Regions from separate parts of the Sedimenticola selenatireducens genome, predicted to be linked through region 2. Evidence: predicted binding sites of a transcription regulator. Region 2 holds the regulator's gene; each other region holds the start of a gene.

Region 1 (10,317 bases), on a different contig from region 2:
CCAGCCCCTTCCTGGTCATCTCCAGCAATGCATCTTTAAGGCTCGCCCGGTCAGAGACCCGGGGTATCTGTTCGCCCGTTACCATGACATCACTCACCATCAGCAGTAGCCGGCGACCAAGACTGCCGCCGGGATGGGAGCGGGCAAAATCCTGCTCGGTGAAGCCCCGCGCCTCCAGTAGCGCGATGGCCAGCGCATCCCCCATGGCCAGGGTGGCGGTGGTGCTGGATGTGGGTGCCAGATTGAGTGGGCAGGCCTCCTGTGCCACGCTGACGTCGATATGGACATCAGCCTGCTGGGCCAGGTTGGATTGAGGATTACCCGTCATGGCAATCAACGGGACGCCCAGGCGCTTGATCAGCGGCAGGATGGTGAGCAGCTCGCTGGTCTCTCCCGAGTTGGAGAGGGCCAGTACCACATCCTTGGCGGTGATCATGCCCAGATCGCCATGGCTGGCCTCGCCCGGGTGGACAAAGAAGGCCGGACTTCCGGTGCTGGCCAGGGTAGCGGCGATTTTGCTGCCGATGTGGCCCGATTTACCCATGCCGGTCACCACGATACGGCCTTCACAGTTCAGCATAATGCCGCAGGCATGGGCAAAATCGCCATTGATCCGATCAGATAGCGCCTGGATGGCTGATGCTTCGTTATGAATCACCGCCAGTCCCAGGGCCTGGAGTTTTTTTGCCTCTTCGGGAGAGGGCTTGCAGTCCTTGTTCATGTGGCTTGCTGCTCTACTGTCTGTTGATATGCCGCGGGTTCAGCGGCCTTGACACTGCCGGTGTGCATGAAGAGTACCCCCTGATAGGCGAGAAAGGCCAGTACCAGCAGGAATCCTTCAATCCGGTTGATGCGCCCGGTACCGCCGAAGCCGTAACTGATGATAAACAGCGCCAGCGTCAGACCGATCATCATCGGCATGTCCCGGGTCAATACCAGCGGATCGAACGGGCCGGGGGCAATCAGTCCCGGCACCGCCAGGACCGCCAGCAGATTGTACATATTGGAGCCGATGACATTACCGATGGCAATATCGTGCTCATTCTTCAGGGCGCTGGCGATACTGGCTGCCAGTTCCGGCAGGCTGGTGCCCAAGGCGACGATGGTCAGGCCGATAATCAGGTCGCTGACGCCGTAGGCGGTGGCAATATTGACTGCACCCCAGACCAGGATGCGGGAGCTGAACAGCAGCAGGGCCAGGCCTAGACTGAAGTTGACCACCGCCCTGGCGGTGGTCATCGCCTCGGGCAGTTCGTCCAGGATCTCGGCGGTTATCGGGTCGCTGGCGAGACTGCGCATGCCAATGCGCACCATGGCGAAGAGCATCGCCACCAGCCCCACCAGCAGGACCATGCCATCGATTCTCCCCAGGGTGCCATCCAGCATCAGCAGCAGGGTGCCAAGACAGACCGCCAGCAGGATGGGATATTCCCGGCGCAGGGTATCCGATTGGACATTCAAGGGGGCAATCAGGGCGGTGATACCCAGGATCAGACCGATATTGGCGATGTTGGAACCGAGAGAGTTACCGATGGCCAGACCGGTATTGCCCTGCACGGCGGCCATGCCGGAGACCAGTATCTCGGGGGCCGATGTTCCGAAACCGACGATGGTGAGTCCGATGATCATCGGCGGCAGCCCCAGATTGCTGGCAATGCCGGACGCGCCGATGACAAACCGGTCGGCACCCCAGACCAGCAGGGTAATACCGGCAATGATGGCAACAATATCTAACAGCATAAAGAGAGTCGTGGGGGACGATATGGTTAAAATTCAACAGCTTTTTTTAGCGCAGGCATTGTTTCAGACCTTGCCCGGATTGTCCAAGCCTCTTGCTGCCGGAGCGTGCCGGTTACAGTCTGGTCGGGCAGATCCTCTGCTGGGCTTATTCCGCCCGGTTGCGGACGATGCCGCAACGATTGCAGCGGTAGCGACTGACCAGCCGGCCCTGCTTGACATCGAATACCTGGGACTGATCAAGTGTCCATTTGTGGTGGCCGTTGCGGCAAAGTGTATTGCCCTTGTGGCGTTCGCTGGCGCGGATCTTTTTGAACGGGAGTATGTTGCCCATTTCAGTCGATGTAGAAATCCTGGGACAAGGTGGCGTCGATCGGGCGTGAGCTGCCTTCAGGGGTCACTTCAAGCATGAAATTCAAGGTCTCCCCGTCGACGATGGGAAAATCCCCGATGTAGTAGATGGCATCCGCCTCGCGGATCTCCCGGAGGTCTATGCCATGGCGCCTGCCGATCAGATTCAATGCGTAGGCCGACACCTTGGCCGTCACCGGCTGACCGGTCGTGCCCGGGACATCCCGGATTACGCTGATATTCAGCAGCCCACGGTACTTGCTGCGCACAATCCGGTAATTGCTTGCCACCTCGGGGCTCAGCAGCGCCGTTGGAATGGCGTTGTGATGGATGGTGTAACCGTTGGCCCGGGTACTGTTTTCGGCAGCCACCAATGTGGCGGTAAGCAGCAGTAGCAGGGTGACGGCAATCGTGGAAATCCGAACTTGCATGGTGCTGCCTCTCTTCTGGGTCCATCGGTGTGAGGGGTAACTCATTCTGTCTTAAAGGATAGCGCTAAAGCGCCTTTATGAAAATGCGCTGCTGGCAGCAGTTGATTCTGGCGGACTGGCTCAACTGGCGGTTTTTCTGGTCGATACCAGTTTGGGTTTCGGTCGCGCCTCTTCCGCCAGCGGATAGCTGGTATTCAACGTATTGTGGATATTTCGTAAAATGGTCAGCTGCTTAGCCACTGCATTGTGCTGATTCTTCAGTTCAGTCACCCTGGAGTCCAGGGTGTCCCGGGAGCGGCTGATCTTCTGCAGGTCCAGCAGGCGGCGTTCCATCTGCTCCTTGTGCTCGCGGATCTGGAAGGTGAGGGGTTCCAGGGCGGTGCTGAGCCAGCTGTCCACTTCCTGTCGGGCCTGGAAGAAGATATCCTTGGCCCGACTCACCATGGCAACAAAAAATCGCTTTACCACGAAATGTTTTTCGGTCATGGCGGTAACCGGGCTCTTGCGGAAAATCTCCGCCTCCTGATAGAGCATCTCAAGCTCAACCCGGTAACGCATGATGGAGAACATCTTCGGCTGCACCACGGAGAAGCCGTGCTCATTCTGAAACCGCCGATAGATACTGCGGATCAGCTTGCGCGCCTGCTCGCTCTGGTCCACCACCACCTGCATGTCGCTGCGCATGTCGTCGAACAGGGTGCGCATGCTCGATTTGAGGCCGAGAGTGGTCCAGTTATCGGCCATGGTGTTGTGGGTGGCGGTGATAGAACGCTCCAGTTTTTTCAGATCCAGGGCGTCCCGCAGGGTGGTGGCCTGCTCTTTCAGGATTTTGCGGCTGGCCTGGAAGCTGTTGACGTTGCGCATGTAGTCCGCCTGTTCGGCGCGGGTTTTGGTCATCATGTGTTCGATCACTTCCTGACTTTTGCCGCTGAGCTGGCGCAGTTCATCCAGTTGTGCCTGGATGCCGTTCAGTTTGGTGGCGACAATGCCGCGGGTGTTTTCGACCATCTGGCTGATTTCGGCCGTCACCGTATCCTTGATGATCTCCTGGCGTGAGTCGAGGATATCGTTTGACAGGTAGTGCTCCAGATTCAGCAGGCGACTCTGCTCCATTAACTTGTCGTCACCCTTGATCTTACCCAGCAGGCCCTTGTGGGCAGAGACCGGGAATATCGCCTTGCGGTTGACCCCAAGTATCTGGGCGGTGTGATTGCGCTGGCGGCTGATGGCGTCATTGATACTCGTCTCATCCTGTAGTTCATCCCAGAGCGTGTCGATCTTGTTCAGCACCACAATCAGGCCGCGCTGGCGACTGCGTTGAAAGCCCTTGATATGGTTCTGCCACATCTCCAGATCACTGCGGGTGACGCCGGCATCGGCGGCCAGTACGAACAGCACCGCCTGGGCGGAGGGGAGCATCTTCAGGGTCAGTTCCGGCTCGCTGCCCAGGGCATTGAGTCCCGGGGTGTCGAGGATGGTCAACCCCTGTTTCAACAAGGGATGGGGGAAGCTGATCATGGCATGACGCCACTTGGGTATCTCGACGAAATCGGGTGGCCGGCTCTGATTGGGGTGCTGCTGGGGGTCATACATGCCCAGACGAACCGCCTCGGCCAAAGTGACCTTGCGGGTCTTGACCACCTCCTGCAGGCAATCTTCGACCTGATCCGCCGAGTCCAGGTTCAGCGGATAGGTCACCCAGAGCGCCGGTTTACGCTTCAAATCGCGAATGCTGGTGTCCTGCAGACGGGTTTCAATCGGCAACAGCCGGACGTAGGATTGGTCGGCCTGCTGGTCATAGAACAGCTCGGTTGGGCACATGGTGGTGCGGCCGGCGGTGGAGGGGAGCAGGCGACGGCCAAAGTCTGAGAAAAAAATAGCGTTGATCAGCTCGGTCTTGCCGCGGGAAAACTCGGCCACGAAGGCGATGGTCAGGCGATCGCTATAGAGCGATGCCAGGCACTCCCGGATGCGTTTTTCACTCTCATCCGTCGCCAGGCGATGTTTGCTCAACCAGCTGTAGTAGAGCTTGACCGTACGAATAATATCCGCTTTCCATTGCTCGTAGGCCTTCAACTGTGTTTCCAGTCGCGATCGCTCCACAGGACGCTCCTTCTGTTTTTATTGGCCGATCTTACTACAGGGTTGGCTGAAGTTTCGAGAAATTATAGGTAGTTTCACGGCTACTGCGTTGAAAATTCAAATAAACCGCAGGTGTTTTTTATGGTTTTGTGAGGGAGATTGGGAATTTGCGCGGCCCCTGGATGCGGAATCCCTTGTTTTTGCAGCTGTCACCACTGATCAGGCTAACCTGCTCCCGGCTGACCCCGAAGGCCTTGGCGAGGAAACGCAACAGGTGCTCGTTGGCCTTGCCCTCCACGGGTGGAGCAGTGATGCGCACCTTGTACTGGTCACCGTAAGGGCCGACAAACTGATCTCTCCCCGCCCTGGGCTGCACCCGCAGGCGAAGCAGCAGGTCATCCCCCTCCCAGCGATACCAGTCAGCGCTCAAGATGGCCATCGTCCCCGGTCAAAGGAGCAGGCCCGCGGTTAACATCTGCAATGGAGGGATCAGCAGCATTTTCAATAGTTGCAGCCCCACCAGTACCGCCATGGGAGAGAGGTCGATGCCGCCAATGGGCGGGATCAGGCGCTGGGCCGGTCTCAGCAGGGGTGCCGTGATGCTCTGGATCAGGTCAGTGGCAGGGCTGTAGCTGCCCGGATTGACCCAGCTCAGGATCACCTGGATCAGAATGGCAATCAGGAAGAAGTTAATAGCCAGACTGATCAGCTCAGGTATGGCGATGGCCATGGCGGCGAGGGGTTGGACCCCCGTTCCCGAGACCAGCATGATCAGGATCAGTTCCAGGGTCTTGAGCAGGATCATCAGCACGATCGAGGCGATGTCGATACCGCCCATCCCGGGGATGACCCGACGCAGTGGACGCAACAGCGGCGTGGTCATCTTGACCGTGAACTGGGAGATCGGATTGTAAAAGTTGGCCCGCACCAGTTGCAGGATGAAGCGCAGCATCACCACCAGAATCATCAGGTCGAAGATGACCTGGATCAGGAACGCCAGCGGATCGGTCAGGTAATTGCTGCCCATCAGTGATTCCCCAACATCTCTGACAGCTCCCGGGAGCGTTCACAGGCACCGCTGATGGCGTCTTCGAACAGGGTCCTGAGATTGCCCTGTTCCAGAATCGACAGGGCCCGCTCGGTGGTGCCGCCCGGCGAGGTGACCTTCTGTCTCAGGGTTGCCGGGCCGTCGCTGCTTTCGATGGCCATGCGCGCCGCACCGAGGGCGGTCTGGATGGTGAGCAGGCGGGCCGTATCGGCGGGCAGGCCGTTGCTGATGGCGGCTGCCTCCATCGCCTCCATGACCAGGAAAAAGTAGGCGGGGCCACTGCCGGAGAGGGCGGTGGCGATATCCATCAAGGCTTCGTTGTCGACCCAGCGGGTCAGCCCTACAGCGCGCAGAATGGATTCCGCCAGGTCCCGTTGTGCCTCTGATACGCCACGGCCGGCATGCAGCACGGTGGCGCCGGCCTGCAGCATGGCGGGTGTGTTGGGCATGGTGCGTACCAGGGCGATATTGCCGCCCAGCCATGCCTGCATGTCCGCCTCCCGGATGCCTGCAGCGATCGATACCAGCAAGGGCTGCCGTTGCTGCACGACTTGCCGGATTTCATCGCATATCCGCTCCAGTACCTGGGGCTTTACCGCCAGTACCACCACATCCGCCTGCTGGATGGCGGTGCTGTTGTCCGTCGCTGACTGGATGCCGAAGCGCGCCGAGAGATCGGCCAGCTTGCCACTGTCAGGGTCGCTGGCAATGATTCTTTTCGGGGCGTAGCCATCGGCGACCAGGCCGCCGATCAGGCTGGTGGCCATATTGCCGGCGCCGATAAATGTGATGGTCTTGCTGCTCATGTCAGTCATCGTAGTTGGTTGTTGTGGTTGATTTGACCCTATATCCTAGCGCATTCGGATCGGCTGATATATGCCGGATCATGACTGGGCGGGATAGTGTCTCGGGCCAAAGATGGCGGTGCCGATACGTACCATGGTCGAGCCTTCCGCAATGGCCGCCTCAAGATCATCCGTCATCCCCATGGAGAGCATGGTGAGCGGTAATTCAGCGCTGGCCAGTTCATCCCTGAGCTCCCTCAGTTGCCTGAATGGCTTCCGTTGGGCCTCAAGCTGATCTGAAGGTGCCGGAAGGGTCATCAGTCCCTGCAGCGAGAGCCTGGGGTAGTGGTGCATCGCTTTAACCAGTTCTCGCGCCTCATCTGGCCGGATGCCTGCCTTGCTCTCTTCTTCGTCTATCTTGATCTGCAGACAGATTTTAAGAGGAGCCAACGACCCCGGACGCTGGTCATTCAGGCGTCTCAGCTGTTTGGCACTGTCGATACTGTGAACCCAGTCGAAGTTTTCCGCTATGGCTCGTGTCTTGTTTCCCTGTATCCTGCCGATAAAGTGCCACTCGAGAGCCAGATTGCCGAGCTGTTCGATTTTGTCGAGGGCCTCCTGGATATAGCTCTCGCCAAACCGGTGTTGCCCGGCCTCGACGGCCTGGAGAATATCTTCCACAGGGCGGGTTTTACTAACAGCCAGCAGTTGCACCGTACCGGCGTCGCGATGGTACTTCTGTTCAGCCTGTTGGATCTGCTGTCTGACGGATTCGAGCCGGGATTGGATAGAGGGCATGATCTTGATAGGCCTGTGTGTCTATAATGGGTTGGTAATGGGGTGCGGTTGCAGCTTGGATATTAAAACAAATAAATACCAGTTTCCCCAATAGCGGCCGCTAATCCGTAAACGGCAGGCACAACCGGGGCAGTGGGGATAGTGTCACGGCGTGCCATACAGATAACAAAATAACGGGAGAAGTGTTGTATGGATATTGCTGAGCTTCTTGCCTTCAGCGTCAAGCATGAGGCTTCGGACTTACATATTTCGGCGGGATTGCCACCCATGATTCGGGTGGACGGGGATATTCGCCGGATTAATGTACCGGCACTGGACCACAAGATCGTTCATGGTCTGGTCTATGACATCATGAACGACAAGCAACGGAAAGATTACGAGGAGTTTCTGGAAACGGACTTCTCCTTCGAGATACCGGGTCTTGCCCGTTTTCGTGTCAATGCCTTCAATCAGGATCGCGGTGCTTCCGCGGTTTTCCGTACCATTCCGTCGAAGGTGCTGACGCTGGAAGATCTGGGTTGTCCGGAAACTTTCAAGGATATTGTCAATGTGCCACGCGGGCTGGTGCTGGTGACCGGGCCCACCGGTTCGGGTAAATCCACCACGCTGGCGGCGATGATGGATTACAAGAACGACAATGAGTATGCCCATATCCTCACCATCGAGGATCCAATCGAGTTTGTACACACCAGCAAGAAGTGCCTGATCAACCAGCGTGAAGTGCACCGGGATACCCTGGGTTTTTCCGAGGCGTTGCGTTCGGCACTGCGTGAGGACCCGGATATTATTCTGGTCGGTGAGCTGCGTGACCTGGAGACCATCCGGTTGGCGTTGACGGCGGCCGAGACCGGACACCTGGTGTTCGGTACCCTGCATACCAGTTCGGCGGCCAAGACCATCGATCGTATTATCGATGTGTTCCCGGCCGGGGAGAAATCGATGGTCCGCTCCATGCTGTCGGAATCGCTGCGATCAGTGATCGCCCAGACCCTGCTGAAGAAGGTAGGGGGTGGCCGTACCGCCGCCTGGGAGATCATGGTCGGTACGCCGGCGATCCGCAACCTGATCCGCGAGGACAAGGTGGCGCAGATGTACTCGGCGATCCAGACCGGACAGGCCCATGGCATGCAGACGCTGGATCAGCATCTGCAGGAGCTGGTGAAGAAGGGAATGATCAGTCGGCTGGATGCACGTTCCAAGGCGATGAACAAAGAGATATTCAGTAGTTAATGCATGCGTGAATCATGGAGCCGGTGGAAATCGGTAGCGAGGATAAAGTGGACTTTAATGCAATCTTGAATCTGATGGCCCAGAAAAAGGCCTCCGACCTCTTTATTACCGCGGGCATGCCGCCCTGCATCAAGGTCAATGGCCGAATCATGCCGGTGGCCAAGACCAAGTTCAGCGATGAGCAGTCCAGGGAACTGGTGATGAGCATCATGTCACCGGCCCAGCGGGAAGAGTTTAACCAGACCAATGAGTGTAACTTTGCGGTCAGCTCCAAGGGGGCGGGACGGTTCAGGGTCAGTGCCTTCGTGCAGCGGGATGCCGTCGGCATGGTGCTGCGGCGTATCGAGACCCGTATCCCGGAGATCCATGATCTGCTGTTGCCCCCCATATTGAAGGAGCTGGCAATGGCCAAGCGGGGGATTGTGTTCTTTGTCGGTGCCACGGGAACGGGCAAGTCCACCTCGCTGGCGTCCCTGGTGGGATACCGGAATCGCAACAGTTCAGGCCATGTCATCACCATTGAGGACCCGATCGAGTTTATCCACAATCATGACGGCTGCATCATTACCCAGCGCGAGGTGGGTATAGATACAGAGTCCTATGAAGTGGCGCTGAAGAACACCCTGCGTCAGGCGCCGGACGTGATCCTGATTGGTGAGATCCGCACCAGGGAAACCATGGAGCATGCGATTGCATTCGCGGAAACCGGCCACCTGGTGCTCTCCACGCTGCATGCCAACAATGCCAACCAGGCACTGGACCGGATGATCAATTTCTTCCCGGAAGATCGCCGTGACCAGGTGTTCATGGACCTCTCGCTGAATCTGCGGGCGGTTATCGCCCAGCAGTTGATTCGCCGTCCGGATGGCAAGAGCCGCCGGCCGGTGGTGGAGATCCTGGTGAATACCCCCCTGGCATCCGACCTGATCCGCAAGGGTGAGGTGCACAAGCTGAAGGAACTGATGAAGCGCTCCACCGAGCAGGGGATGGTCACCTTCGATCAGGCGCTCTACAAGCTCTATACCGACGGCGAGATCACCTATGAAGATGCCATCCTGTATGCCGACTCGGCCAACGAGGTGCGTCTGATGATCAAGCTGGGAGGGGGTGATGCGGAGCGCCATGCGGCGAGGATGAATACGGTCTCACTGCTGGATGAGGAAGATATCTAGGGGTTCGTTCCTCACCCCAACCTACGAAACTGCGAGCGTCGGAACCCAACCTACGTCACCTTGAGATCCCGGGAGCCCCTCGTTCCCACGCTCCGCGTGGGAATGCATCGGGATGCGGGATCGGTTCCCGCCCGCTGTGGCCGGCTCTCAGGACGGAAACACCGCGCGCGCGTCGAACACCGGCCCATCCACGCAGACCCGCTTCATGGCAGGACCCTGGCCAGTCTGCACCTCTACTACGCAACCGGCGCAACCGCCCACGCCGCATGCCATGAACTCTTCCAGTGAGACCTGACAGGGGAGGCTGAATTCACCTGCCAGCCGCGCCACGCTCTCCAGCATCGGATGGGGCCCGCAGGAGAAGATCTCCACTTGGGCCAGTTCATCCGCAGGTAATGCCTGTAGCCAGTGACGCGCCAGATCGGTCACGTAGCCTTCGTGGCAGCCGGGGAAACCCTGCAGGCTGGCCAGCCGGCTCGGTATGTGCCAGTCATCCAGCAGCGGCATGCTGGCGATGACCCCGTCCGGCATCTCTGGCATCAGCAGGGCCGAAGGCTGGGGCTTGAAGGGGAAAGGCACCTCGGAGCCGAGGATCACCAGCGGTTTGAACTCGGCATTGCCCGCCAGTGCCTGCGCGATAAAAACCATCGGTGGCATGCCGACCCCGCCGCCGATCAGCAGCG
Region 2 (10,317 bases):
CCTGGCGGTTGGCCTGCTGGTGGCGATGTTTCAGGCGGCGACCCAGATCAACGAGATGACCCTGAGCTTCATTCCAAAGCTGATCATTGTAGTAGTGGTCTTGATGATGACCGGCCCATGGATGCTGCAGGTTATTATCAACTTTACCGTCACCCTCTTTGAGGGCATACCGGATTTTATCGGTTAGCCGCACGGTGCCCTGATGCTATTTACCGATACACAACTACAAACCTGGCTGGCCGCTTTTTTCTGGCCCTTCGTGCGAATCGGGGCACTCATGGTGTCGGCGCCTGTGTTCAGTTCCCGTCAGACGCCACTATTGTATCGAATCGGTTTTGTATTGGTGCTGACCTGGGTATTGGTGCCGGTTATCCCGCCTTCACCTGTGGTGGATGCCTTCAGTGATGAAGCGTTCATCATTCTGCTGCAACAGATTCTGATCGGTGTGGTCATGGGCTTCATCCTGCAGATGGTGTTCGCTGCCCTGATCTTTGGGGGACAGGTCATCGCCTACAGCATGGGGCTTGGTTTTGCCTCCATGGTTGATCCGCAAAACGGTGTGCAGGTGCCGGTGGTTTCTCAGTTCTACCTGATTTTGGCGACCCTGCTGTTTCTGGTGCTGAATGGACATCTGGTGCTGATCGAGATGTTGGCGCAGAGTTTCCACACCTTTCCGGTGGCGATGACTGGTATCAGCCAGAATGGATTGTCGGAGATTATCGGCTGGGCCAGTCGGATGTTCAATGCCGGGCTGCTGATGGCCTTGCCGGTGGTGGCAGCGCTGCTGCTGGTCAATCTCGGTATGGGAGTCATCGGAAGGGCTGCCCCGCAACTGAACATTTTCGCGGTGGGTTTTCCCATGTCGATTCTGATTGGCTTCATGCTGCTCTGGATCACCCTGCCGGATGTCATGAGCAATTTTGCCGAACTGCTGGAAGAGGGCCTGGCCCTGATCCAGCATCTGCTGCTGATTGCGGGGTGATGCATGGCAGAGAATGAAGATGGTCAGGAGAAGACAGAAGAACCGACATCGAAGCGGTTGGATGATGCCAAAAAGAAAGGCCAGATCGCCCGTTCCAAAGAGCTGAACACCATGGCAATCACCCTGATTGGAGGCATGGCCCTGGTGGGGATGAGCGGTAGCCTGGGCCAGGGACTGGTCAAGATTATGAGCAGCAATCTGACCATCCCCAGAGAGGAAATGTTTGATGTAATGGCGATGACCCGTCGGCTGGTTTCCAGTATTCAGGACGCCCTGCTCATGCTGGCGCCTTTTTTTGCAGTCGTGGTCGTGGTCGCGGTACTCAGTTCTATCGCCCTGGGTGGTATGGCATTCAGTGCCCAGGCAATGACGCCGAAACTGAGCAAGATGAATCCCCTGAAGGGGCTGAAGCGACTTTTCTCCATCAAGGGGTTGATCGAGCTCGCCAAGGCGATGGCAAAGTTTTTTCTGGTAGGTGGTGCTACCGCGCTGGTGTTGTGGCTCACCCTGGATTCGTTCATCAATCTTAGCGGCATGGGGCTGGAGCCGGCAATCAGGGAACTGGTCAATCTGGTCGGCTGGGCATTCGTTCTGGTCTCATCCACCCTGATACTTGTTGCCGCCGTGGACGTGCCGTTTCAGATCTGGGATCACAAGAAACAGCTGAAGATGACCCGGCAGGAAATCCGCGAGGAGATGAAGGATACCGAGGGTCGCCCCGAGGTGCGCGGACGGATACGCCAGTTGCAGCGCGAAATGGCAACCCGGCGGATGATGGATGAGGTGCCAAAGGCGGACGTGATCGTCACCAACCCGACCCACTATGCGGTGGCACTACGCTATAACCAGGCGCGCATGAACGCCCCGGTAGTGGTTGCCAAGGGTACCGAGCTGGTGGCCGCCAATATCCGCCGGGTCGGCACGGAGCATGCCGTGCCGATTATCGAATCGCCGATGTTGGCGCGTGCCATCTATTTCCACACGGAACTGGGTGAGGCGATACCGGCCGGCCTCTATCTTGCCGTGGCCAAGATACTGGCCTACGTATTTCAGCTCAAGGCCTATGTGCCGGGGCAGGGCAAGAAGCCAGCGGAGCCTGGTGAGTTACAGATACCTGACGAATTGAAGGTGCCTGAGTGATCTGTCTGGAGTTTGGATAATGGATGCAACTGCAATCCTGAACAATGTAAAGGCCTCCGGTATCCGTGGACTCGGCGCGCCGATGGTGCTGGTGATGCTGCTGGTCATGGTAGTGATCCCGCTGCCCCCGCTGGCGCTGGATATCTTCTTTACCTTTAACATTGCACTTTCGCTGATTGTCGTGATGGTGGTGGTCTACACTCTGCGGCCGCTGGAATTCAGTGTCTTTCCCAGCCTGCTGCTGGTCGCGACACTGCTGCGTCTGGCGCTTAATGTCGCTTCCACTCGCGTGGTGTTACTGGAGGGGCATCAGGGCGGTGATGCCGCCGGTAAGGTGATCGAGGCGTTTGGTGCCTTTGTTATCGGCGGCAACTATGCAGTCGGCCTGGTGGTGTTTGCCATCCTGGTGATTATCAACTTCGTGGTGGTGACCAAGGGCGCCGGTCGTGTTTCAGAAGTGAGCGCCCGGTTTACGCTGGATGCCATGCCCGGCAAGCAGATGGCGATTGATGCCGATCTCAATGCCGGGTTGATTGATCAGGATGAGGCCAGGACGCGCCGTGAGGAGGTGGCCCAGGAGGCTGACTTCTACGGAGCGATGGACGGTGCCAGCAAGTTTGTCCGGGGCGATGCGGTTGCCGGTATCCTGATCCTGTTTATCAATATCATTGGTGGCCTTGCCATTGGCATGCTGCAGCATGATCTTGATCTGTCCACGGCGCTCCGCTTCTATGCCCTGCTGACCATCGGTGACGGGCTGGTGGCGCAGATCCCATCACTGCTACTCTCCACCTCGGCGGCCATTATTGTCACCCGGGTCGCCTCTTCAAAGCAGGACATGGGCGGGCAGATCGTCAGCCAGCTGTTCACCAATCCCAAGGCGCTGATCATCACCGCGGTGGTGCTGGGTATGATGGGCATTATCCCCGGCATGCCCAACTTCGCCTTCCTGACTTTGGCGGCTCTGGCGGGTGGCGGTGCCTGGTGGATACTGCAGCGTCAGCAGCGAGAACAGGCCGCGCCGGTGGTTGAGCCCATGCCTGAACCAGCGCCCGCCCCGGAACAGAAGGAGCTGACCTGGGATGATGTGCAGCCGGTGGATATCATTGGTCTGGAAGTGGGCTATCGCCTGATCCCGCTGGTAGACAAGAATCAGGGTGGCCAGTTGATGAACCGCATCAAGGGTGTGCGTAAAAAACTGTCCCAGGAGTTGGGTTTCCTGATCCAGCCGGTGCATATTCGGGACAACCTCGATCTCAGTCCCGGCGGCTACAGGATTTCGCTGAATGGTGTAGTCATCGGTGAGGCGGAGATCTATCCGGACCGTGAGTTGGCGATCAACCCCGGTCGGGTTTTCGGTACTTTGCAGGGCGTGGCCACCACCGATCCGGCGTTTGGTCTGGAGGCTGTCTGGATCGACGCCGCGCAGCGGGATCAGGCGCAGACGCTTGGCTATACCGTGGTGGATGCCAGTACCGTCGTCGCCACCCACCTGAGCGAAATACTGCAATCCCATGCCCATGAGCTGATCGGTCACGAAGAGGTGCAGCAGTTGATGGAGGTGCTCGGACGAAGCGCCCCCAAGCTGGTGGAGGATCTGGTGCCTGCGATCCTGACACTGGGGCAGCTTTTGAAGATTCTTCAGAACCTGCTCGCTGAGGGCGTGGCCATCCGTGATATCCGCACGATTGCCGAAACATTGGCGGAGTATGCGCCGCAGAGTCAAGACCTCGGCGCTTTGACTGCCAAGGCGCGGGTTGCCCTTTCACGCTCAATCGTTCAGCAACTTGTTGGTCCTGTTGAAGAAATTCCTGTTGTGGTATTGGATCCTGGATTGGAACAGATATTGCAGCAGACCATTCAGCCTGCCCACGATGGGGGTGTCGGGTTTGAGCCCGGCCTGGCGGAACAGCTGCAGAAAGCGCTGGCTGAAACCGCCAACCAACAGGAGACAGCAGGACAGGAGAGTATCCTCCTGGTCGCAGCGCCGATCCGTATGTGGATGGCGCGTTTTGTCAAACACAGCGTACCAGGCATGAGCGTGCTCTCCTATAACGAGATACCGGACAACCGCAAGATCAAGGTGGTTGCCACGGTGGGCAGGCCAAGTGCAGAAACATAAGGCAGCCACTGCTAAACGATCGGACACTTCAGAATGGCGATGTAAACAAGCCGTTTGATCGGGAAGCTGGCTGCGGGGAAAGTCAGGTATGAAGATTAAACGCTTTTTCGCACCGGATATCAGACAGGCATTACGACAGGTTCGTGAGGCACTGGGCTCCGATGCGGTCATTCTGTCGAATAAGAAGGTCGATGGGGGAATCGAGCTGGTGGCGGCCATTGACTATGACGCCGCGGCTTTCACTCCCTCGCCGGCGCCACAGCCAAAACCTGCACTCAGCCCGGTGCAACCGCTCCGCCAGAAGAGGACGCCAGCTCCTGTGGCAGACGAGCCGGCCTCGACCGTGGCCTCTGTTTCAAAGCTGAAGGAGCAGGTGATACCCAAGGTGGAGTGGAGCCAGGACCCGGTGCTGGTAGAGATGCGCCAGGAGATGAAGGCGTTACGCCGCATGATGGAGAATGAACTCTCCGGCCTGAGCTGGCGTGAGATGGGTGATCACAGACCGGAAACCCGGGATCTTTTCAGAAAACTGATGGGACTATCGATCAGTCCCGATATCTGCAGCCAACTGGTGGAGAGTGTCACCGATGTCACCAGCGCCGATCAGGCCTGGAGAAAGGCGCTCTATTATCTCGCCACAAAGATGGAGACGGTCGGGGATGATCTGCTTGAGCAGGGGGGAGTGTTTGCCCTGATCGGCCCTACCGGGGTCGGCAAGACCACCACGGTGGCGAAACTGGCGGCCCGGTTTGCCCTGCGTCACGGCACCCATCAGATAGCACTGATCTCCACCGACAACTACCGTATCGGTGCCCAGGAGCAGTTGAACACCTATGCCCGAATCCTGGATGTGCCGGTGCGCTCGGCGGGTACCCGCGAAGAGTTGGCGGTTGCTCTGAACGGTCTGACAGGCAAGCGATTGATCCTGATTGATACGGCGGGTATGAGCCAGCGCGATGTTCGACTCAGTGAACAACTCTCCATGCTGGACGTGGCCGGGCAGGGCGTGCGCAGTTTTCTGACCCTGTCCGCCGCAACCGACAACTCCTCGCTGGAACAGACGATCAGTGCTTTTGGCGCGGCCAGGCCTGAGGCCTGCATACTCACCAAGGTTGATGAGGCCGGTTCGCTTGGTGGTGCTCTGTCGGCATTGATACACAAGGAGTTACCCCTGGCGTTTGTCGCAGACGGCCAGAAGGTGCCGGAGGATCTGCATCTGGCCCGTTCACACACCCTGGTCAGCAAGGCGGTAGCCTGCAGCACCGGGGGGGGAGAGTATTCAGATGAATACCTGGCACTGGCGCTTGGAGGTGCGAGAGCAAATGCTCATGGCTGATGCAATAACAGATCAAGCAGCAGGATTAAGACGTATGGTTCAACCTACACCCGTACGAGTAATTGCCGTTACCGGAGGTAAAGGAGGCGTCGGAAAGACCAATATCTCGGTCAATCTGGCGGTCTCCATGGCTGAGATGGGGCGTCGAGTGATGCTGCTGGATGCCGACCTCGGACTGGCCAACATTGATGTGGTGCTTGGACTGCATCCACAGTATGACCTGTCCCATGTGTTGAGTGGTGAGCGCTCCCTTGAGGAGGTAGTGCTGCAGGGGCCTGCGGGCATCCGTGTGGTGCCGGGTGCCTCGGGTGTGCAACAGATGGCCGAATTGAGTGCGGCTGAGCATGCCGGATTGATCCGCGCCTTCAGTGATGTCGGCAATGATCTGGATGTGCTGATTATCGATACGGCGGCGGGTATATCGGATACGGTGGTCAGTTTCAGTCGCGCGGCCCAGGAACTGATCGTGGTGGTCTGTGATGAGCCGGCATCGATTACCGATGCCTACGCCATGATCAAACTGTTGAATCGCGAGTATGGTCTGGATCGCTTTCGTATCCTGGCCAATATGACGCGTACAGCCGAAGAGGGGCGCAACCTGTATAACAAGATGTGCCGTGTCACCGACCAGTACCTGGATGTTATGCTTACCTACATGGGCAGTATTCCATACGACGAAAACCTCAGAAAGGCAGTGAAATCGCAAAAACCTGTGGTTCAAGCCAACCCTCGCAGCCATATTGCAAAAATATTCAAGAATCTGGCGCAAAAGGCCGATAACTGGCCTGTACCGGATGGTGCCAGCGGGCACCTCCAGTTCTTCGTGGAACGGCTGATTCAATATACAAGCCAGGGCGGGGAGATGGGCCGGTGAGTGGACTAGCGAGTTATACCGCGATTCAGGAGATGGATGCCGATACCCTGGTTAACCGGCATGCCCCGCTGGTCAAGCGTATCGCCTACCACCTGATGAATCGCCTGCCGCCCAACGTACAGGCGGATGATTTGATACAGGCCGGGATGATCGGGCTGCTTGAGGCGAGTAGAAATTATGACCCCAGCCAGGGAGCCAGTTTCGAAACCTACGCAGGGATTCGTATTCGTGGCGCAATGCTGGATGAGATCCGGCGCAGCGACTGGACGCCCCGTTCCGTGCATCGAAAGGCGAGGATGGTAGCCGATGCCATGCGCTCTATTGAAAATGAGCAGGGACGTGATGCCCGGGACGTGGAAGTGGCGGAAGTGCTGGATATGAACCTGGTTCAGTACCATCGTATCCTGCAGGATGCGGCGGGCTGTCGGATCTTCAGTATTGAAGAGCTGCAGGCAGTGGGTGAATTGCCCATTGACGGCGGTGACAGTCAGGCGGGGGGGCTGTTTGACGGCATGCAGAAGGATGCCTTTAAAAAGGCCCTGGCAGAGGCGATTGCCGGCCTGCCGGAGCGGGAGAGATTGGTAATCGCACTTTATTATGATGAGGAGATGAACCTGCGAGAGATTGGGCAGGTTCTTGGAGTTAGCGAATCAAGGGTATGCCAGATACACAGCCAGGCCACCCTGCGGTTACGCGCCCGCCTTGCAGATTGGTTATCCGATGCAGATGAGCTCTGATCGGTCTATGAAAACGAATAACGGCATCGAGTTTGGAGGTTGCCTTGAATAAAAACATGAAGATTCTCATTGTGGACGATTTTTCCACAATGCGACGGATTATTAAGAATCTGCTTCGGGATCTGGGATTCACCAATACCCAGGAAGCGGACGATGGTAATACCGCCTTGCCCATGTTGCAGTCAGGTAACTTTGATTTCCTGGTAACGGACTGGAATATGCCGGGCATGACCGGGATTGATCTGCTGAAAGCGGTGCGGGCAGACCCCAACCTGGTCAAACTTCCGGTGTTGATGGTCACTGCCGAATCGAAGCGTGAGCAGATCATCGAGGCGGCCCAGGCGGGCGTCAATGGCTATGTAGTCAAGCCATTTACCGCGGTGACGCTGGAAGAGAAGATCAGCAAGATTTTTGAACGTGTAGGCAGCTAACCGGCAGCATGACGAATCGGTCTGGAGAAATAAATGGACAACGATGAACGTCTGATGCTGGCGAAGCAGCTGGTAGAGCATCTGGAGGCAGGGAATGAAGCTGAAGCGACACATGTCAGTTCCCTTCTTACCGAAGGTGTCGAGAGCAAACTGTTTCTGGAAGTTGGGCGCTTGACCCGTGAGTTGCATGAAGCGATCAATGAGTTCCTGCTTGACCCGCGCATCAATGAAATGGCCCAGGTGGAAATCCCGGACGCCAGTGAGCGACTCACTTATGTGATTACCATGACCGAGAAATCGGCTAATACCACGCTAGGTGCGGTCGAGGCAGGGCTGCCCCTGGCGGATGATCTGGGTGTGAAGGCACGCGCCATATCGGAACAATGGGAGCGGTTTTGTAATCGTGAACTTTCTGTCGATGACTTCAGGGAATTGAGCAGGGAACTGGGCGGCTTTCTGGCATTGACCACCGAACGGTCGAAACAGCTGCATGGTCATCTGACCGAAGTGCTGATGGCGCAGGATTTTCAGGATCTGACCGGACAGATTATCCGGCAGGTGATTACCCTGGTGCATGATGTGGAAGACAAGCTGGTGCAGCTGGTTCGGATATCCGGCTCAAAGTTGCCGGAAAAACAAAAAGATGCAAAAAAACTGGAGGGGCCGGTCATCCCCGGCATTGACCAGGGTGACACGGTCAGTGGACAGGATGATGTGGACGACCTGCTATCCAGTTTGGGCTTTTAGAGGTGTCGAAGCATGGCCATTGATATGGATGACGAGATCCTGCAGGACTTTCTGGTTGAGGCCGGGGAGATACTTGAGCAGCTGAATGAACAGTTGGTGGATCTGGAGCAGCGTCCTGACGATTATGATCTGTTAAACGCGGTATTTCGTGGCTTCCATACAATCAAGGGCGGTGCGGGGTTTCTGAGTATTGACCCGCTGGTAACCGTCTGCCACCGGGCGGAAGATGTATTTAACATATTGCGCCAGGGGCAGCGGCGTGTGGATGCGGCACTCATGGATGCCGTTCTGCAGGTACTGGACGTGGTGAACGAGATGTTTGCCCGGGTGCAGTCTGGTGAAGAGCCGGATGAGGCCGATCCCGGACTGATCGAGACGCTGCATCAGCTTGCCATCCCTGAAAGCGAGGCGGTTGCAGAGTCTACAGTCCAGGCGGTGGAACCGGTTGTCGTAGCAGAACCGGAACCAGAGCTGGAATTTGCCACTGCGGAACTTGAGGAGACAGCGACAGCATCCGCATCAGGGTCGTTTTCCGACCCAGCTCTCGGCGGTGATGACATCACGGAAGAAGAGTTTGAAAAGCTGCTCGATCAACTCCACGGAACCGGTAAGCACGGCGGGACGCCAGCACAGGCCCCTGCAGCAAAACCGGCGCCGGCTTCGCAACCGCTGGCGGCGGGCAGTGATGATATTACGGAAGATGAGTTTGAGGATCTGCTGGACCAGTTGCATGGCAAAGGTCAGTTTGGCGGTCTGCCTGCAACAGGTGAACAGACATCCGCTGTGGTTGCCCCCCAAGCGGCGGCTACCGAATCCGATGATATCACCGAAGAGGAGTTTGATGCGCTTCTCGATGAATTGCATGGCAAAGGCAAATTTGGCGCGATCAATGGTTCGGCGGAAGCCGCGAATAAGCCTTCCGGTGCGGTAGTCGGAAAACCGGAGTCTGCGGCAAAGCCAGCGGCCTCGTCTGAAAAACCGAAGCCGACTATCAGCCGGCCGGCCCCGGCCAAAGCACCCGAAAAAACGGAAAGTGCGCAAGCACAGGCGCGCAAGTCCCCTCCTGCCGCAGCAGAGACCACCATCCGTGTCGATACCGCCAGGCTGGATGAGATCATGAACATGGTCGGTGAGCTGGTGCTGGTGCGAAACCGACTCGAAACCCTCAAGGCCAAACTGGGGGATGAAGAGGTTGCCACAGCGGTAGCCAACCTGGACGTAGTGACATCCGATCTGCAGAACTCGGTAATGAAGACCCGGATGCAGCCGGTGAAAAAGGTGTTCGGCCGTTTTCCCCGTGTGGTCAGGGATCTGGCGCGCAGCCTCAAGAAAGAGATCGATCTTGAACTGCATGGCGAGGAGACCGATCTGGACAAGAACCTGGTCGAGGCGCTGTCTGATCCCATGGTGCATCTGGTGCGCAATGCTGTCGATCACGGTATCGAGAGCCCGGACGAGAGAGAGGCCGCCGGAAAACCGCGCAAGGGTAAGGTGGTACTCTCCGCTGCCCAGGCCGGCGACCATATCCTGTTGACCATCGCCGACGACGGCAAAGGCATGGACCCCAATGTGCTGCGTCGTAAGGCGGTTGAAAAAGGCATGATGGATGAAGAGGCGGCGGCCCGTCTGGACGACAAGGGTTGCTATAACCTGATTTTTGCGGCTGGCTTTTCGACCAAGACCGAGATTTCCGATGTGTCGGGACGGGGTGTCGGTATGGATGTGGTCAAGACCCGTATTGCCCAGATGAACGGTCAGGTGGAGATCGACTCCGAATATGGCAAAGGTAGTCTGATTACCATCAAGCTGCCGCTGACGCTGGCCATTCTGCCGACTCTCATGGTAGTGCTGGGCAAGCAGCCGTTCGCGTTGCCGCTGGCCAGTGTGGTGGAGATATTCAATCTCGACCTGAAGCGCACCAACGTGGTGGATGGCCAGCTGACCATCA
Region 3 (10,317 bases), 130 kb from region 2:
CGTCAGTTCGCTGGAAGCTGATGTGGCCTATTTTGATGCCCGTTTGGCGCTGCTGAATGAAAAAAAGACCAGTTATTATCAGTTGGCACAACTCCGGGCCTATACCGAGTTGGAGCGTGTCCTGTCCGATATCCTGTCACGCCTGCAGGCGCGCCCGAAACAGCCGCCCGCGTCTGTTCCGTCGTCCGGTATTGAGGTGAGTATCGAATCGGAATCAGCCCCGCTGAACGGTGTGCTTTCAGATGGTGACAAGCACTCTGGCCTCTCGGGCCTGGAGAAAACAGAAATGTCATCGCCGGAGGCGAAATGAGGGTTGCCGGTATTGCCGCCGGTCATTGACCCTGGATATTTCCGGGCAACTCTTTTCCGATCACCCTCCAGTCCAGGGTCAGGTCGGATATCGCTTATCGCGCCTTGAAGTCGTTATCCAGCGCTCGCTGGCTGTCGGGAAGCTCTGTAGGATGTGGTGATTGATGGGTATTGCTCAGCTCATCTCTATACATCCGTGTTTATCGGAATGGCTGAATAGTCAAGTCGCAAATAAGATTTTGCGTGCTTACTCGCGGCTAACATACTCCTGAAAGCAGCTGAGCAAATGGGTAATCGGAAAAACCTTCGTTTGACTGCAATGAAATAGGCGGGCGCCTGTCCGGGTCCTTTATTATAGTGCGGAATGAAAATGGCGCCCCCGACACGATTCGAACGTGTGACTTCACCCTTAGGAGGGGTGCGCTCTATCCAGCTGAGCTACGGGGGCGGTGAGAACGCCGTCCGGGCCTGATAACCGGGACAACGGTAGTGAGTTCGCTTGGCGGCCTGCCATGAACGAGCCGCATTTTAGCATTTTTCGAGGGTTGTTTGGCAACCTGAGTGTGATCGTTGTTGGTGTAACGACGACTGAAAAGGAGTCGATCACTGTGCATTTAACGTATTACTGATTGTTGATCGAGGCTGTTTGCTATGTTGGATACCACCCATCTGCTTTCACCCACCACATTTCCTGCTATCAGCAGAGGGCGGCTGGAGACACTTCAGATTAATCTCGGTTACCGGTGCAACCAGACCTGCAAGCATTGTCACGTGAATGCAGGTCCGACCCGAACGGAGATGATGGGGCGAAACACCATCGATGATGTGTTGTGCTTTATTGATCGACAGCGGATACAGAGTATTGATCTGACCGGCGGAGCTCCGGAATTGAATGATCATTTCCGTTATCTGGTGGCGGAGGCAAGAGAACGGGGAGTCAAGGTGATCGATCGTTGCAACCTTTCCATCCTGGAGGAGCCGCAGCAGGAGACGTTGGGTCGTTTTCTGAGTCAACAGCAGGTTGAGATTGTGGCCTCGCTGCCTTGTTATCTGCAGGAGAATGTGGATCAGCAACGGGGCGCCGGTGTCTATGACGCCAGTATCCGCGGACTCCGACAACTGAATGCACTGGGATATGCCCAGGAGGGGAGTGGCTTGGTGCTGAATCTTGTCTACAACCCCCTGGGGCCCGCACTACCGCCTTCGCAGTACAGTCTGGAGACGGATTTTAAGCGCCGTCTCTGGGAGGATCATGGTATCCGCTTCAGTCAGCTGTTCACCATTACCAATATGCCGATTAGCCGATTTGGCAGTATGTTGCTGTCAAAGGGCGTGTTTCATGACTATCTGGACTTGCTTAAGAGTGCCTATAGCAGCGATAACCTTGAGACCGTTATGTGCAGAAACCTGCTGAGCGTTGACTGGCAGGGCTATCTCTATGATTGTGATTTCAACCAGATGCTGCAGATGCCCATAGTTCGCGAGGGAAAAGACAGGATCCATATCAGTGAAGTTTCAAGACAATCGCTGGATGGTTGGGCGATCCGCATTGCCGAACACTGTTACGGTTGTACCGCCGGACAGGGTAGCAGCTGTGGTGGCGCGCTGAGTGACTGATGCTCTGATGATCAGGAATACGGTGCTTTCGGTTGTTATCCCCTGCCTGAATGAGGCGGAGACCATTGTTCAGTTGCTGGAAACGCTGCAGGATGCCCGTGCCGAGGGTGTCGAGCTGGTGCTGGTGGATGGCGAAAGCATTGACGATACCGTGGCATTGGCAGCGCCACTGGTAGATAAGCTCATTGGTTCGGTTGTGGGACGGGCGCAGCAGATGAATGCCGGTGCGCAGGCTGCTGCTGGTGAGATTCTCTGGTTTCTTCATGCCGATAGTGTCATTCGGGCCGAATTTCCCCGGCAGATCATCTCCGTCATGGCCGCATCGGAGAGTGACTGGGGCCGGTTTAATATCCGGCTGTCCGGACGACATCCCATGCTGCGTGTCATTGAGTTCATGATGAACTGGCGATCCAGGCTCAGTGGTATCGCGACGGGTGATCAGGGTATCTTCGTTCGGCGAGAGCTGTTTGTGCGGTTGGGTGGGTTTCCGGCAATTCCGTTGATGGAGGATATCGCCATAACCAAGCGGCTGAAGAGATATTCCCGACCGCAGGTGATTGCCCGGTGTCTGATTACCTCCAGCCGTCGCTGGGAGCAGTCCGGGATTATTTCAACTGTATTGTTGATGTGGCGTTTGCGCTGGGCCTATTTTTTCGGGGCGGACCCGGCGCGGCTGGCTCAACGTTACCGTTGATGCGTTTTCCCGCTGCTCGTATTCTGCTGTTTGCCAAGGCACCCGTGCCGGGACAGGTTAAGACACGACTGATTCCTTCGGTCGGGGAACAGCGTGCTGCGGAGATTTATCGCACGCTTCTGGAGCGGGTGCTTGGGGAGGCGACCCGGGAGGTGGCGCCAGTTGAGATCTGGTGTGCCCCGGATACCCGGCACGCGGTTTTCCAGGCGGCAGCGAATCCATCCATTACTCTCTATGCACAGACAACGGGTGATTTGGGTCAGCGTATGGCCCATGCCGCGCGCAAGGCACTCACCCGGTGTGAGATGGTGCTGTTGATCGGTGGTGACTGCCCGGTGCTCAAGCGGGAGCACTTGCTCCGTGCCCTGGACTGGCTCAGTGCCGGTGCCGATGCGGTGCTGGGGCCGGCTGAAGATGGCGGTTATGTACTCCTGGGTATGCGGCGGATGGATGGGCAGCTGTTTTACGACATCCCGTGGGGCACGGATCAGGTGTTGAAGATAACGCGCGAGCGCCTTGCTCAATTGGGTTGGGTCTGGCGTGAACTTGAACCCCTCTGGGATCTGGACCGGGATGCCGATCTGCAGCGATACCTGCGCTTAAGTGGAACCGCTCAATAAACTTGCTTGTGAGTTGATCAATTTGTCGGATTACGTTGCGCTAATCCGATCTACAGTTTGGCGCTGTGGCTGTAGGTCGCGTTAGGCGAAGGCGTAACCCGACTTGCTTGTGGGTTGATCAATTTGTCGGATTACGCTGCGCTAATCCGACCTACAGTTTGGCGCTGTGGCTGTAGGTCGCGTTAGGCGAAGGCGTAACCCGACTTGCTTGTGGGTTGATCAATTTGTCGGATTACGTTGCGCTAATCCGACCTACAGTTTGGCGCTGTGGCTGTAGGTCGCGTTAGCCGAAGGCGTAACCCGACTTGCTTGTGGGTTGATCAATTTGTCGGATTACGCTGCGCTAATCCGATCTACAGTTTGGCGCTGTGGCTGTAGGTCGCGTTAGCCGAAGGCGTAACCCGACTTGCTTGTGTGTTTTCGCATCGTTCGCGGTTAAGCGCTTTTTATCTCTATCAGGCCTTTGCCAGTGAGTGGCCCGACTGATCCTGGTTGTGCTGCCCTCTGGCGCCGTAGGTGTTTCTGCTATCGGTACGTCCACAAAGCAGATCCAGTGCCTGTTTGTTGTGGCGCTGGCTGAGTGCCAGTATGCCGCCGTTGATTTCATTCTGCTCGCGCAGCTTGCCGGCAATAGCTTCCAGCTGGCGCCACAGACCAGCGCATGTAGCGGCGCTATTGGTTTGTAGAAGTTTGTTGATGCCTGTAGAGCCACCGGCAACCCCGAGTGATGTGAGCAGACGATCTCTCTGTCTGCCGCACTCCTGCATCTGGTCCACGGTCTGCTGTTTTTCTCTGCTGATGTCCAGAACCTGTTCCGGATCGTGTGATTTAAGCGCGTTCTGTTCACGCTGAAGTATTTCAGCAAGTGAGTGAGCGCAGTTCAGCTCGGTTGAGATGATCTGGCTGAGCCGGTTCTGCTGTTCGGCAGAGAGATTCATTGATTACTCCTGTTTGTCCAGTTGCGAAAATTGCCTTTCCTGGGCCAGTAGATTCTCCGCGGCATCTTCCGGTTCAAATGCAAAGTTGCCGGTAGCCAGGGATCGTTGTACATCAGAAACACGCTGCGCATCGGCGATCGGCAGGCTGGCAATCTGTGCTTCAAGCTCCTGCAGGCGGGTAGCCGATATCGTCAGGCTAACGGTATCGCTGCTGGTGCCGGTCGATTTTTCGCTGGGAGATGCGCCCGCTGTCTGTGTTTTGTCGGTTGCCTTGCTCTTGTTGCCCTCACCAGTGCTGATGGGTTGTCCGGACAGACCTTTGATTTTCATGCTGTTAACCACCTTGTAAAAAGTTCCCATCAGCGTAGCGGCCAAATGGGTGCAAGCTTTAATCAGAAAGTAGTTGGTTTGATGCTAAAAACCAGTGCCGGTTCACAATGGTGGTCGGTGTTTACCGGAATATCCTAGGTCGTTGCCTTGACTACCCCGGAGTCTATAACAGTCGCTTCTATTTGCCTGTTGGAACTGTTGTTCTCCACTTTGATGCGTTCCCCGACAGCGCCGTTTGATAGGGCCTTGCCATTCATGCGAACCTGCAATCCACCTATCTGGGCCACGATCACCACCTGACTGCCCTTTTTTACCGCGTGCTGGATGATCAGCTGCCCTGGTGTCAGAACGGCATCGGCACGCAACCGGCGTTTAAGCTTTTTGCCGATGGCCTGTTGGGGGTGTTCGATATATCCCCGATGCAGTCGGGCGACGTCCCGTTTTTCAATTTTGAAGTCCGCCGATGTAAGAATGGTGCCTCTGGGCAGTTCCCGGTTGGCGACTGCAATCTCTTTCATCAGTGACAGGGTTACCGGCACATAGAGCGTCCAGCCGCCGGTGTCGTTACAGCGCACGCCAACAGTTACACGGGATGCGTTTTTGCGACCATGGGGCATGAAAGTGTCCAGTTCCTGGTCGCATGCCGCCAATCGGAGCCGACTGTCCAGCCGCCCTGCCGCGACGTTGATCTCCTGGTTCTCTTCGTCAAAGTCATTCAGAACATGCTGCTCGGCTGCCGCCAGGATGCTCTCGTGGGGTTGTGTCTGCTCCTCCGTGGCGGATACTGCCGCCAGTGACCAGACGAGAAGCAGGATTGGCCAATAATGCCGCTTCCTGACCGCGGGTGTTAATCTGCTCATCACTTCACCTGTCCAAATATTCAGCTCATTCATTGCTGCACAAATAACATGCAATACCCATGCCTGATATAAGGGCCGCGTGATAAGGCCTGCGCATATCCTTTCCGCGGGTATTGAATGCAATCGGGCCTAAAGCAATAGACAGGTGGGTCGCTAACATCAGACAGAGATATTTGAACGGAGAGGTAGAGATGGCGGGTATCCTTGACGGTGTTGATCAAAGAACCAAGCTTGCGGGCAGGAATCGACTGGAGCTGTTGCTGTTTCGGCTCGCCGGCAGACAGCGGTTTGGTATCAATGTATTTAAGGTGCAGGAGGTGATTCAATGCCCTCCGCTGACCCAGCTGCCCGGCTCCCACCCGGTAGTCCGGGGTATCGCCAACATGCGTGGCAAAACCATTACGGTGATGGATCTCTCTCAGGCTATTGGGGGGCCTCCGCTGGCCAACATCGAAGGGCGTTTCGTCATCATTACCGAGTACAACCGCAGGGTACAGGGGTTTCTGGTGGGTTCGGTTGACCGGATTGTCAACATGAACTGGGGTGATATTCTGCCCCCGCCCAAGGGTGCGGCAAAAGGCAGTTACATGACGGCAGTTACCCGGGTCGATGAAGAGCTGGTGGAAATCATTGATGTGGAGAAAGTACTCAGCGAGATTGTCACGGTGTCGGAGGATGTATCCGAGGGCGTTATTGAAGAGGAGGCGATCGATGAGACCCAGCATGTATTGATTGCCGACGATTCCTCGGTGGCGCGCAATCAGGTAAAGCGTGTGCTGGATAAGCTCGGGGTGATGACCACGGTCTGCAATGACGGCAAACAGGCGCTGGATCAGTTGAAGGCGTGGACCAACGAAGGCCGAAGAGTCTCCGACTTTCTGTCACTGGTGATTTCGGATGTGGAGATGCCGGTAATGGACGGCTATACCCTGACGACGGAAATACGCAAGGATCCGGCGCTCGCCAATCTGCAAGTTATCCTCCATACTTCCCTGAGCGGTGTGTTCAATCAGAGCATGATCGAAAAGGTCGGGGCCAATTCATTCCTGGCCAAATTTGAGCCGGACGAGCTGGCCAGGGTGGTACAGACGCGCCTCAAGCAGCATAAACTGGAGTTGAAGGCGCTCTCCTCCTGAACAAGCGTAAATAACTCAAGCGCAATGGATAACAATCTCACAGTGCCTAGCGAGCCGGAATATGCTGTCACACGGTGATTACGAGGCGTTTCAGAAGTTTCTTGAAGATGCCTGCGGAATTGTATTAGGTGCTGGAAAGGAATACCTGGTATCAAGCCGGCTCGGCGGGCTGATGCGCGACTACGGGATTGCCACGGTGGGTGAGTTGCTGAACCAGCTCAACAGCGGCAGAAATCCACGGCTCAGGACCAGTATCATCGATGCGATGACTACCAACGAGACCTTCTGGTTTCGTGATATGTCCCATTTTCGCCTGCTGCAGGAGATGATCTGTCCGGAGATAAAAGCCCGTTCGGGCCGCTCGATCCGGATTTGGTCCGCCGCCTGTTCCTATGGCCAGGAGCCATACAATCTGAGCATGGTGGTACAGGATTATCAGCGGGCAAATCCCGGTGCACTGCCCGGCGGTGTCGATGTGGTTGCAACGGATATCTCTTCAACGGTACTGGCCGATGCAAAAAAGGGCATCTATTGCGGTATGTCCTCATCCCGCGGCCTGAGTCTGGAACAGCAAGACCGTTATTTCAAAATCAACGGGGATTGCCTGGAAGTGAGGCCGGAAATCCGCCAGCGTGTCAGCTTCCGCGAGCTTAATCTCACCAAGGGCTATGAAATGATGGGGCGTTTTGATGTGATTTTCTGTCGCAATGTCCTTATCTACTTCTCCAGTGAACAGAAGCGCGACATTATCAATCGTATGGCCCGGTCACTGAATCCGGGCGGTTATCTGTTTCTTGGTTCCACCGAGTCGCTTTCGGCCCATACCGACCGTTTTGAAATGGTCAGCAAGCTGGGTGGTATCGCCTACCGCCTGAAATAGCCAAACCGGCTACGGTTTGCCGCCGGGCAGCAGCCGCTTGCCGGTCACCGCTGCCGTATTTACCGCACCCCCGAACGCCTCAAGCGTCTGCACCACAGAGAACACCCGACCAATCGTAGGTCGCGTTAGCCGAAGGCGTAACTCGACAGACCGAGCGCTTTTGTCGGATTACGCTGCGCTCATCCGACCGACGATACTCAGCCGCCCACCGCACGCGGTTCGAGAATTCCCCAGGCCGGTCAGGACTTGCCGTCGCCGCGGCCCCCGGTTGCCGGTTGCCGCTTTCCTGCTTGCCGTATCTCTGAAAAAATCCCATAAAAACAATGAAGTGCAGAGTTGGCATGTTGTCTGCTAATAGGTTTTCAGGAAAAACCAGGAAGCAGACCTATGAGTTTTGACAAAATACTTGGAATCCATGCCCAGTCACTCCAACTGCATGCAAAGCGTGCCGAGGTGCTGGCCGGTAATATCGCCAATGCGGATACCCCGGGCTACAAGGCGCGGGATTTTGATTTCAGTGAAGTGCTTCAGCAACAGACCGCTCAGCAGTCCAAGCTAAGGACCACCCACCAGAGCCATATACCACTGGATAACGGCATCATCTCACCCAGTGAGATGGCGTATCGCATACCCAGTCAGCCGAGTCTGGATGGCAACACCGTGGATAGCCAGCTTGAACATACCGCCTACGCGGAAAATGCCATTCAGTATCAGACCAGTCTGCGCTTCCTCAGTGGCACCATCCAAACCCTCAGAAAAGCAATTACGGGGCAATAATCATGTCAATGTTCAAGATATTCGACACCGCCGCCTCCGGCATGAGTGCGCAGTCCCTGCGATTGAATACAGTGGCCAGCAACATGGCCAATGTGGACAGTGTCAGCAGCAGCGTTGAAGAGACCTACAAGGCCCGACAGCCGGTCTTCAGCGCGTTGCTGAATCAACTCAATCCGGATGAGCCGGCCGTGGGCGTTCAGGTGAAAGGAGTTGTCGAGAGCAATGCCCCCCTGAATATGGAATATGCCCCGAATCATCCCAAGGCCAATGAAGAGGGTTATATCTTCCGGCCCAACGTCAACGTCATGGAGGAGATGGCCAATATGATCTCCGCCTCGCGCTCGTATCAAAGCAACGTCGAAGTGGTCAATACAGCCAAACAGCTGATGGTTGCCACATTGCGATTAGGTGAATAAATCGTCAGCAGCGATTTTTTTGCGTAACCCCGTAGCGGTAAGGCGCAAGGACGCGCCGAACAATAAAGGAGCAGTTAAATGAGCAGTGTCAACGCAGCCAGTACCGACCAGCTATACCAGACCCTGGGTCTCTCGCGTGAGCTTGAGGAGAAGAAAGACAATGAACTGGGGATGGAGGATTTTCTTGAATTGATGGTGACTGAACTGACCCATCAGGACCCGACCAAGCCGATGGATAACAGTGAGCTGGCAACCCAGATATCACAGTTTGCCGCGGTCTCCGGTATTGATGAGTTGAACAACTCGTTCTCGAATTTTTCCGACACCATGATTTCCGATCAGGCACTGCAGGCAGCCAATCTCGTGGGGCGTGACGTGTTGGTGCCGGTCAATACCGGCAATCTTGAGGCGGGAGGATCCATTAAGGGTGTGGTTGGCGTTACCGAACCGGCCAGCGATGTCACGGTGCGGATATCCGATGCCTCTGGTGAGTTGATAAAAGAGATTCAACTGGGCACCCAGCCCAAGGGTGAAGTGAGCTTCACCTGGGATGGTCTGGATGAGAGTGGGGAGGCGGTAGCGCCAGGGCAGTACCAGATTGAGGCCCAAGCCAAAGTGGATGGTGAGAGTGTGACGCCATATACATTAATTGAGGCCCGGGTGGGCAGCGTCAGCATCGGCGGGGCAGGGCAGGGGCTTACCGTCAATCTGGCCGGCCTGGGGCCTGTGTCATTCAGTTCCGTAGCAGAAATCCGCTGATTATTTAACGAGGAGATTAGAGTATGCCTTTTCGCATTGCACTGAGCGGACTTGATGCCGCATCCACCGACCTTCAGGTGACAGGTCACAATATAGCCAACGCGGCAACCAATGGATTCAAACAGTCCCGCGCCGAGTTTGCCGATATTTACGCCAACTCCATCCAGGATGTCAGTACCACCTCGGCCGGCCGGGGTGTGCGGGTCAGCCGGGTGGCGCAGCAGTTCAGCCAGGGAAATATTGACTTCACGGCAAGCAACCTGGATCTGGCGCTGAACGGGGAGGGGTTTTTCACTCTGGCGGATGCCAACGGTAATACCTCTTATACCCGCGCGGGCGCCTATACGGTGGATCGGGATGGTTATGTGGTGAATCACACCAATGACCGTTTGCAGGTGTTTGCCCCGATCGGTACCAGCGGCACCAATTTTAATACCGGCTCGACAACCGATCTGCAGCTTCCAACCCTCTCCGGTACACCGTCCGCTACCACCAGCGCCAATGTGGCGGTCAATCTGGACTCCAGCGGAACCGCGACAGCGGCGGCTACCCTGTTTGATCCGGCAGTGGCTACCAGCTACGACAACTCAACATCGACTACCGTTTATGACTCACTGGGAACGGCGCACACCATGACCATGTACTTCAGGCAGTCGACAGTGGCGAATGAGTGGAATGTCTATACCACGGTCGACGGCAATATTGTTACGCCGACGACAAACTCAACCGCCGCCCCCTCTTCCGCCGCCTATCCCAGTGCGACGGTAAATTTTGACACATCGGGCGCATTGGTAACGGGATCGGGCAGTATTTCGGCCACCGGTACGTTGGCTTATAACGCCTACCCTATTGCCGGTGCGGCGCCGCTCAACATGACCTTTGATATGAATAACAGCACCCAGTTCGGGTCGGCATTTGCAGTCAATAACCTGACTCAGGATGGCTATGCCCCAGGCAGGCTGAGTGGCGTTGATATCGATA

What was found. The regulator FliA, encoded in region 2, starts transcription of late flagellar genes. The targets are predictions, from matches to a motif close to GCTAAAGTTNNNNNNNNNNCNGCCGATA.
Region 1: the regulator FliA is predicted to act here: its motif matches at 7,308-7,335, upstream of ACHZBF_RS01160 (type IV pilus twitching motility protein PilT).
Region 3: the regulator FliA is predicted to act here: its motif matches at 4,544-4,571, upstream of flgM (flagellar biosynthesis anti-sigma factor FlgM).

The regions. Positions count from the first base shown of each region.
Region 1 is NZ_CAXXYC010000001.1:224,994-235,310, forward strand. It holds gene ACHZBF_RS01115 (KpsF/GutQ family sugar-phosphate isomerase) at 1-721, opposite strand, end outside; gene ACHZBF_RS01120 (calcium/sodium antiporter) at 718-1,740, opposite strand; gene ACHZBF_RS01125 (hypothetical protein) at 1,886-2,071, opposite strand; gene ACHZBF_RS01130 (DUF4426 domain-containing protein) at 2,073-2,519, opposite strand; gene ACHZBF_RS01135 (dynamin family protein) at 2,640-4,622, opposite strand; gene ACHZBF_RS01140 (DUF167 family protein) at 4,741-5,031, opposite strand; gene ACHZBF_RS01145 (YggT family protein) at 5,050-5,628, opposite strand; gene proC (pyrroline-5-carboxylate reductase) at 5,628-6,455, opposite strand; gene ACHZBF_RS01155 (YggS family pyridoxal phosphate-dependent enzyme) at 6,534-7,232, opposite strand; gene ACHZBF_RS01160 (type IV pilus twitching motility protein PilT) at 7,422-8,462, shown strand; gene ACHZBF_RS01165 (PilT/PilU family type 4a pilus ATPase) at 8,477-9,634, shown strand; gene ACHZBF_RS01170 (dihydroorotate dehydrogenase electron transfer subunit) at 9,782-10,317, opposite strand, start outside.
Region 2 is NZ_CAXXYC010000003.1:241,405-251,721, forward strand. It holds gene fliQ (flagellar biosynthesis protein FliQ) at 1-187, shown strand, start outside; gene fliR (flagellar biosynthetic protein FliR) at 203-982, shown strand; gene flhB (flagellar biosynthesis protein FlhB) at 986-2,122, shown strand; gene flhA (flagellar biosynthesis protein FlhA) at 2,142-4,244, shown strand; gene flhF (flagellar biosynthesis protein FlhF) at 4,333-5,580, shown strand; gene ACHZBF_RS04825 (MinD/ParA family protein) at 5,615-6,454, shown strand; gene ACHZBF_RS04830 (RNA polymerase sigma factor FliA) at 6,451-7,191, shown strand; gene cheY (chemotaxis response regulator CheY) at 7,248-7,622, shown strand; gene ACHZBF_RS04840 (protein phosphatase CheZ) at 7,656-8,369, shown strand; gene ACHZBF_RS04845 (chemotaxis protein CheA) at 8,382-10,317, shown strand, end outside.
Region 3 is NZ_CAXXYC010000003.1:113,845-124,161, forward strand. It holds gene ACHZBF_RS04150 (hypothetical protein) at 1-310, shown strand, start outside; tRNA gene ACHZBF_RS04155 (tRNA-Arg) at 681-757, opposite strand; gene arsS (arsenosugar biosynthesis radical SAM (seleno)protein ArsS) at 961-1,926, shown strand; gene ACHZBF_RS04165 (TIGR04283 family arsenosugar biosynthesis glycosyltransferase) at 1,919-2,620, shown strand; gene ACHZBF_RS04170 (TIGR04282 family arsenosugar biosynthesis glycosyltransferase) at 2,620-3,240, shown strand; gene ACHZBF_RS04175 (flagella synthesis protein FlgN) at 3,696-4,178, opposite strand; gene flgM (flagellar biosynthesis anti-sigma factor FlgM) at 4,182-4,508, opposite strand; gene flgA (flagellar basal body P-ring formation chaperone FlgA) at 4,643-5,368, opposite strand; gene ACHZBF_RS04190 (chemotaxis protein CheV) at 5,560-6,504, shown strand; gene ACHZBF_RS04195 (CheR family methyltransferase) at 6,566-7,384, shown strand; gene flgB (flagellar basal body rod protein FlgB) at 7,772-8,161, shown strand; gene flgC (flagellar basal body rod protein FlgC) at 8,164-8,577, shown strand; gene ACHZBF_RS04210 (flagellar hook assembly protein FlgD) at 8,656-9,336, shown strand; gene flgE (flagellar hook protein FlgE) at 9,360-10,317, shown strand, end outside.